3 regions of the Arthrobacter jiangjiafuii genome follow, and region 3 is predicted to be linked to each of the others. Evidence: predicted binding sites of a transcription regulator. Region 3 holds the regulator's gene; each other region holds the start of a gene.

Region 1 (2,260 bases), 1.4 Mb from region 3:
GACGACGGCGTCGGCCACCGGGTGCCGACCCTGCGTGACCGGCTTCCCCCCGGCCTCCTCGCCGCACCCTCCGGCCCAGCCTTTGCCCGGCTCCCGTTCACCCCGTCTACCTTCTGGAAGACGAATTCGCTGCCGAGATGGCGAACCGGACCGTCCACGGCGTGCTGCACCTGCGCTGGGTGGAGGGCGGCACGAGCTCTCACCACGGCCAGATGGCGGTCCTCGTCAAACCCAACGGACTGCTGGGCCGGACCTACATGGCAGCCATCACCCCGTTTCGGCACCTCCTGGTCTACCCGCCCCTGCTGCGGGGCATCGGACAGGAATGGCGCGACGGCGCCGGGCAGGCATGAGCGTGGCTGAGGGGCGCAGCGGGCGCGAGCAGTTGCTGGAAGCCGCACTGGAGTATTTCGCCGCGAACGGCGTGCACAACGAGAGCCTGCGCAGCCTGGCCGCGAACATCGGCACCAGCCACCGGATGCTGAACTACCATTTCGGCTCCCGGGAAGGGCTGCTGGCCGCCGTCGTCGACGCCGTGGAACAGCGGCAGCGGCTGGCCTATGCGGCACTGATGGACTCCGTCGGCACCGGCCTGCCCCGCACGGCCACCCGGGCTTTCTGGAACGAAGTGGTGGAAGAGGCCCTCGCGTACGGTCCGCTGGTTTTTGAACTGGCCGCCCACGCGATGCAGGGTGAACGGCACGCCAAAGGACTCCGTGACACCCTGGTGACGCCATGGATCGATATCCTCGCCGAGAGCCTGGTGCAGGCCGGCCGCGACCCCGCCATTGCTCCGGTCCAGGCCAGGCTGGCCCTCGGCGTGGTCAACGGGCTCATTTTCGACCTGCTGCTCACCGGGGACCGGTCCGGGGCGGATGCGGCGCACGGCCTGTTCATGGATCTGATCGGCCTCGACGACGACTGAGGTCCAGCGGAGCAGTGAGGTCGTGCAGAGCAGCGAGGTCCAGGCAGAGGCGTGCGGTGCTAACCTGTTAGCATTCGAAACTTTGTTCTAGGGGAGGTGTTCCGTGGCGGTTTTTTCCTCGCAGCCCGGCCCGCGTTCCGGCGGCACCGGCGACCCCCAGCCCGGCCGCGGTTCCACCCTTCCGGCCGGTTTCGCGTCCCCGGCCCAGGACTATTACGACGCCGGGATCGACCTGAACCGGCACCTGATCCGCGACGCCACCGCCACCTTCATCATGCGCGTCTCCGGCGATGCGATGGACGGTGCGGGGATCAGCGACGGCGATGAGCTGATCGTGGACCGGTCCCTGACGCCCAAGGACGGGTCCGTCGTCGTCGCCGTCCTGAACGGCGAGCTGATCATCCGCCGGCTCCTCCTCACCGGACAGGGCATCTTCCTGCACGCGGACAGCCCGGGATCGACGGACATCCGCGTGCCCGATCCGGCCGAACTGTCCGTCTGGGGCGTGGTGACCCGATGCCTGCACCACGTCTGAGGACTGTCGAGAGTTCAGCTGCCGGAAGTCCAGCCGCCGGGCCCCGCCGCCCCGGAGCCTGCCGTGGCTGAGCAGCAGCGGTTCGCCCTGGTGGATGTGAACAGCTTCTACGTTTCCTGCGAGCGCGTGTTTGACCCGAAGCTGGCCGGCATTCCCGTGGTGGTGCTCTCCAACAATGACGGCTGCGTGGTGGCCCGCTCCGATGAGGCCAAGGCGCTGGGCATCAAGACCGGGGATCCGTGGTTCAAGCTCGCTGAATCCGCCCCGAAACTGGGACTGGTGCAGCGCTCGAGCAACTACGAGCTGTATGGGGACCTGAGCTCGCGGGTGATGCAGCTGCTGGCGCGGTTTTCCTCGGAGCAGGAGATCTACTCCATTGATGAGTGCTTCCTGCACCTGCACGGCAGCGACGCGGAACTGCGCAGCCGCGGCACCGACATCCGCGCCGCGGTGGCACGGAACATCGGCCTGCCGGTCTGCGTGGGAATCGGTGCCACCAAAACCCTGGCCAAATTCGCGAACCGGATCGCCAAGCAGAATCCACACATGGGCGGGGTCTGCAACCTCGACGCCCTGGATCCCGCCGTCGTCGACCGGATCATGTCCCGGGTTCCGGTGACCGGGCTGTGGGGTGTGGGGTCACGGAACGGGGTACGGCTGAATGCCCTCGGCATCGAGAGCGTGGCCGACCTGCGTGATGCCGATCCGGCCATGATCCGCAGCAAGTTCTCCGTGGTGCTGCAGCGCACCGTGCTGGAACTGAACGGCACCGCCTGCATCCCGATGGAAACGGAATCCGC
Region 2 (2,260 bases), 950 kb from region 3:
CCATCGCCATGTAGAGCATTTCCTCTGCCGGCCGGGACATCCGGTGGATTTCGTCGAGGAACAGCACCTCGCCTTCGGTGAGTGAGGACAGGATGGCTGCCAGGTCGCCGGCGTGCTGGATCGCCGGGCCCGAGGAGATACGCAGCGGCGCGTTCATCTCGGCGGCAATGATCATGGACAGTGTGGTCTTGCCCAGGCCCGGCGGGCCGGAAAGCAGCACATGGTCGGCGCTGCGGCCGCGCAGCCGGGAGGCCTCAAGGACCAGGGAAAGCTGCTCGCGGACCCGCTTCTGCCCCACGAAGTCGTCCAGGTTCTTGGGCCGCAGGGCGGCTTCGATCGCCTTGTCGTCCGGGTCAGGGGTGGCGGCAACCAGGCCGTCGCCGGGCTGGGCGCTCACGCTAGTTCACCTGCCGGCGGGGTGCGCGGGCGCGGGCGCCGTCGGTGCCCAGGCGGCGCAGCGTCAGTTTCAGGATTTCGCCCACGTTGCCGGCGGCGGCGATTTCCGGAGCCTCGGCGACGGCGGCGTCGATGGCCGCAGTGGCGTCCTTCTCCGTCCAGCCCAGGCCGGTCATGGCAGCCAGCACCTGGTCCTGCCAATGCGCGGCAGCGGGATTTTCGGCAGTGCCGAGCGGCACCAGCTTGTCCGCCAGTTCCAGCACGATGCGGCGGGCGCCTTTGGGCCCGATGCCGGAAACCTTGCTGAAGGCCTTGTCGTCGCCGGTGGAAGCAGCCACACGGATGGCTTCCGGCGTGTGGACGGCCAGGACCCCCAGGGCGATCCGCGGGCCAACGCCGGAGACGCTGAGCAGGGTTTCAAAGACTTCGCGCTGGTCGGGGTCGGTGAAGCCGTAGAGGGTCATCGAGTCCTCGCGGACAATCATGGCCGTCTGGACCAGTGCTTCCCGGCCCACATGCAGGGAGCCGAGGGTTTGCGGCGTGGCCTGGACCAGCATCCCCAAACCATTAACGTCGATCACTGCCGAGTGCAGGCCAACGTGCGTTACTGTCCCGCGCAGGGATGCGATCATGACAAAACTCCAGGGGCTGTATAGAACATATCTACGAATACCCTACTGTGCGCGGGGCGGATTCCCCGGTTCCGGCGCGCTGCGGAGCAGGCGGTCCGGGGTGTGCGCAGGCTCAGCGCCGGGCCCGGGCTTCGGCTTCGGCCCAGAGACGCTGGGCCGGGGTGAGGCCGGCGGTGGGCGGCCTGGCGATGGCCCGTGCGCCCGAGGCGGATCCCGCCGTCGTCTGTCCCGGTCCTGCCACGCCGCGCCGCCAGGCGTGCGTGAGGGCCAGCGCCAGGGCGTCGGCGGCATCTGCGGGTTTGGGCGGCGCGTCCAGCCGCAGGATTTTGGTGACCATTTTGCCCACGGCGTCCTTGTTGGCGCCGCCGGATCCCGTGACCGCCGCCTTGACCTCGGTGGGAGTGTGCAGGGCGACCGGGATGCCGCGGCGGGCAGCAGCCGCGATCACCACTCCGGAGGCCTGCGCGGTACCCATGACGGTGCTGACATTGAGCTGGCTGAAAACCCGCTCCACGGCCAGGACATCGGGTTTGTGGGTGTCCAGCCAAAGATCGATTGCCTCGGCAATGACCAGCAGCCGCGCGTCCAGGGCGGTTCCCGCCTCGGTGCCGACCACGCCAACGGCCACCAAGGTGGCGCGGCGGTTGCGCTCGACGTCGACCACGCCCAGGCCGCACCGGGTCAGGCCCGGGTCAACACCCAGGACGCGCAGGCTCACCCGCGGCTCAGTCGTCTTCGAGCTGGGCGAAGACCTCGGCCGGAATGTCGGCGTTGGAGTACACGTTCTGGACGTCGTCCAGGTCCTCCACTGCGTCTACGAGCTTCAGGAACTTCCGGGCGTTGTCGGCGTCCAGCTCCACATGCATGGAGGGAAGGAACTCGGCTTCATCGGTGTCGTACTCGATGCCTGCCTCGTCGAGCGCGGCAACGACGGCCCGCAGGTCTGCTGCCTCGGAGACGATCTCGAAGTTCTCTCCGGATTCCTTGACCTCGTCGGCGCCGGCGTCGAGCACTGCCATCAGGAGGTCATCCTCGGTGAGGTCCTTCTTGGGCAGGGTCACCACGCCCTTGCGGGTGAACATGTAGGCCACCGATCCGGGGTCCCCCATGTTGCCGCCGTTGCGGGTCACCGCCAGGCGCACCTCGGAGGCGGCGCGGTTCTTGTTGTCGGTGAGGCACTCGATCAGCAGTGCGGTGCCCTGCGGGCCGTAGCCCTCGTACATGATGGTCTG
Region 3 (2,260 bases):
AGGCCGGCGGGAACGGTTTTATGTCCGTTGCCGCGACCCATGCCGCCGTGCGGCTCGCTCAGGGAGCCGGACGCCTTATCCGCGCCTCCGGCGACCGCGGTGTGGTCGCCATCCTTGATTCACGGATGGCGACGGCGCGCTATGGCAGTTTCCTTCGGGCCGCCCTGCCCCCGTTCTGGTCCACCACTGACCGTTCTGTGGTGCTCAAGGTCCTGGGCCGTCTTGCGGAACAGTCCGGTGGGCAGGAAGTGCAGCGCACCGCCCGGAAGTAAGTGATCCCTGCGGAAGGGACAGAGTGCGGAAGTAACGTGTTCGGAAGTATCCGCGTGGGCAGACGCCAAAGGCGGATACGCCAAAGGCGGCCGGAATCCATCCGGCCGCCTTTTGTATCTGCAACCTCTGCGGGATTGTCCGGCTCTGGCGTCTGTTCCCTTTGTGGGCCGCCGAACCGGGAGAAGCTGCTAGAGCGAGCGCATCACGGAGACTACCTTGCCCATGATCACCGCGTGGTCGCCCACGATGGGCTCATAGCGGGTGTTCTGGGGCAGCAGCCAGGTGTGGCCGTTGCGCTGCCGGAAGGTCTTCACTGTGGCTTCGTCGTCAAGCAGTGCTGCAACGATGTCGCCGTTGTCGGCGGTGGGCTGCCGGCGGACGACCACCCAGTCGCCGTCGCAGATTGCCGCATCGACCATCGAATCACCCGAGACCCTGAGCATGAAGAGGTCGCCGTGACCCACCAGCTGCCGCGGCAGGGGCATGATGTCCTCCACCACCTGCTCCGCGAGGATCGGCCCGCCTGCGGCGATGCGGCCGACAAGGGGAACCATGGCCGTATCCACGGAGGTGGAGAGCTCGGTGACCGAGGCCAGCGGTGCGGAATAATCCTGTCCGGAGCGCCCTTCGGCGTTACCTGCGATCCCTTGGGCCCGGCCGCCGGCCGACGTGTCCGGGGAAACCCCTGTGCCGAAGGCTGATCCGCCCGCTGCCGGATCTTCAGCCTTGCCGTCGCGCAGCATCAAGGGGATAAGGATCTCCATGGCACGGGGGCGCTTGGGGTCGCGGCGGATGTAGCCCAGCTTCTCCAGCTGGACCAGCTGATGGGTCACGCTGGACAGGCTGGCCAGCCCCACCGTGTCGCCGATTTCGCGCATGGTGGGCGGGTACCCGTTGGTGCTAACGGACCGCTGGATCATCTCGAGCACCGTTTTTTGCCGGGGGGTGAGCCCTTTGGGACGCACGGCTGCGGCGGCTGGCTGATTGGTGCTGTCTTCGGAAACAGTCCTGCGGGCCACGGTGGGTTTCCCTTCGGGTCAGCTGGCCGGGTTGGCCGGGAGCTGGTCGGTGAATGGTGGAGCAGCCGGAACGCTGTGCAAGCCGCGCCGGCCGTTGTGTCAGAGGCAGGTGGTTCAGTGTTCCATATCGGCCGAAGCGGGACTTTTGTCCCGGGTCAGCCGGCTGGCACCGGATCAACCTCTTACTGGTACAACGCTAGGCGAGTAGGGGAAGCTTTTCAAACATTTGTTCGAGTGAGTCTCGACTTTGTTAGTAGATAGGTGCTAGAAATAACTCAGCAAGGAATCGAACATAGTTTCGACCCAGCAGGATACGGGGACGAAAATATGCGAGATGGCCGCCAAATGTTCGAATACAGCTTCGGGTTCCTTCCGTAGCGATCGAGCCGGAAAGGTGATGTTATGCCCGTCCCTACACTTCTCACTACCCCTGGACTTTCCCCCGCTTCGGAACTTCGCAGTACCTCGGAAGTTCCGTCCGCCGGAGATCCATCTGCCCTTGATACGGCGAGCCCGGCCAGCCCGGCTGCACCCTTGCGGTTGACCCGCCGCGGGCGCCTGGTGCTTATTGGCCTTCCTGCGATGCTCACCGCAGCGGCCGCACTCACCATGCTCGGGTTCTTCACAGCTCCGGCCATGGCATCCAACGGCGGACCGGACGTCACCCGGACAGTCCAGGTCAGCGTCGGACCCGGCGAGTCTCTCTGGGGGCTCGCACAGGAATACGCACCAGACCGGGATCCGCGGGCCGTTGTTGCCGACATGATTGAACTGAACAACCTGAGCGATGACCGTATCCCTGCCGGAGTTCAGCTGTTTATTCCGGTCGCCCGCTGACGCATTCTGCATTCGATCCGCACCGCGGTCGGACCTGCACTGCGTTCCGGCGCCCCGGCGTCGCCTCGCTACTCAGGGATACCCGCTAGCCAGGGCCGCCCCGCTGCCCAGAGCCGTCCGGCTTATGCAGA

Evidence for each region. Region 3 encodes LexA, which represses DNA repair genes until DNA is damaged. Its sites were predicted from a motif close to TCGAACANNTGTTCGA; they were not measured.
Region 1: the regulator LexA is predicted to act here: its motif matches at 1,000-1,015, upstream of KKR91_RS15985 (LexA family protein).
Region 2: the regulator LexA is predicted to act here: its motif matches at 1,050-1,065, upstream of ruvA (Holliday junction branch migration protein RuvA).

What each region holds. Positions count from the first base shown of each region.
Region 1 covers NZ_CP076022.1:3,398,235-3,400,494, forward strand. The annotation lists gene KKR91_RS17145 (DUF2867 domain-containing protein) at 114-353, shown strand; gene KKR91_RS15980 (TetR/AcrR family transcriptional regulator) at 350-925, shown strand; gene KKR91_RS15985 (LexA family protein) at 1,029-1,460, shown strand; gene KKR91_RS15990 (Y-family DNA polymerase) at 1,524-2,260, shown strand, end outside.
Region 2 covers NZ_CP076022.1:2,200,688-2,202,947, forward strand. The annotation lists gene ruvB (Holliday junction branch migration DNA helicase RuvB) at 1-397, opposite strand, end outside; gene ruvA (Holliday junction branch migration protein RuvA) at 399-1,028, opposite strand; gene ruvC (crossover junction endodeoxyribonuclease RuvC) at 1,141-1,746, opposite strand; gene KKR91_RS10355 (YebC/PmpR family DNA-binding transcriptional regulator) at 1,754-2,260, opposite strand, start outside.
Region 3 covers NZ_CP076022.1:1,254,430-1,256,689, forward strand. The annotation lists gene KKR91_RS05915 (ATP-dependent DNA helicase) at 1-272, shown strand, start outside; gene lexA (transcriptional repressor LexA) at 462-1,292, opposite strand; gene KKR91_RS16980 (LysM peptidoglycan-binding domain-containing protein) at 1,875-2,129, shown strand.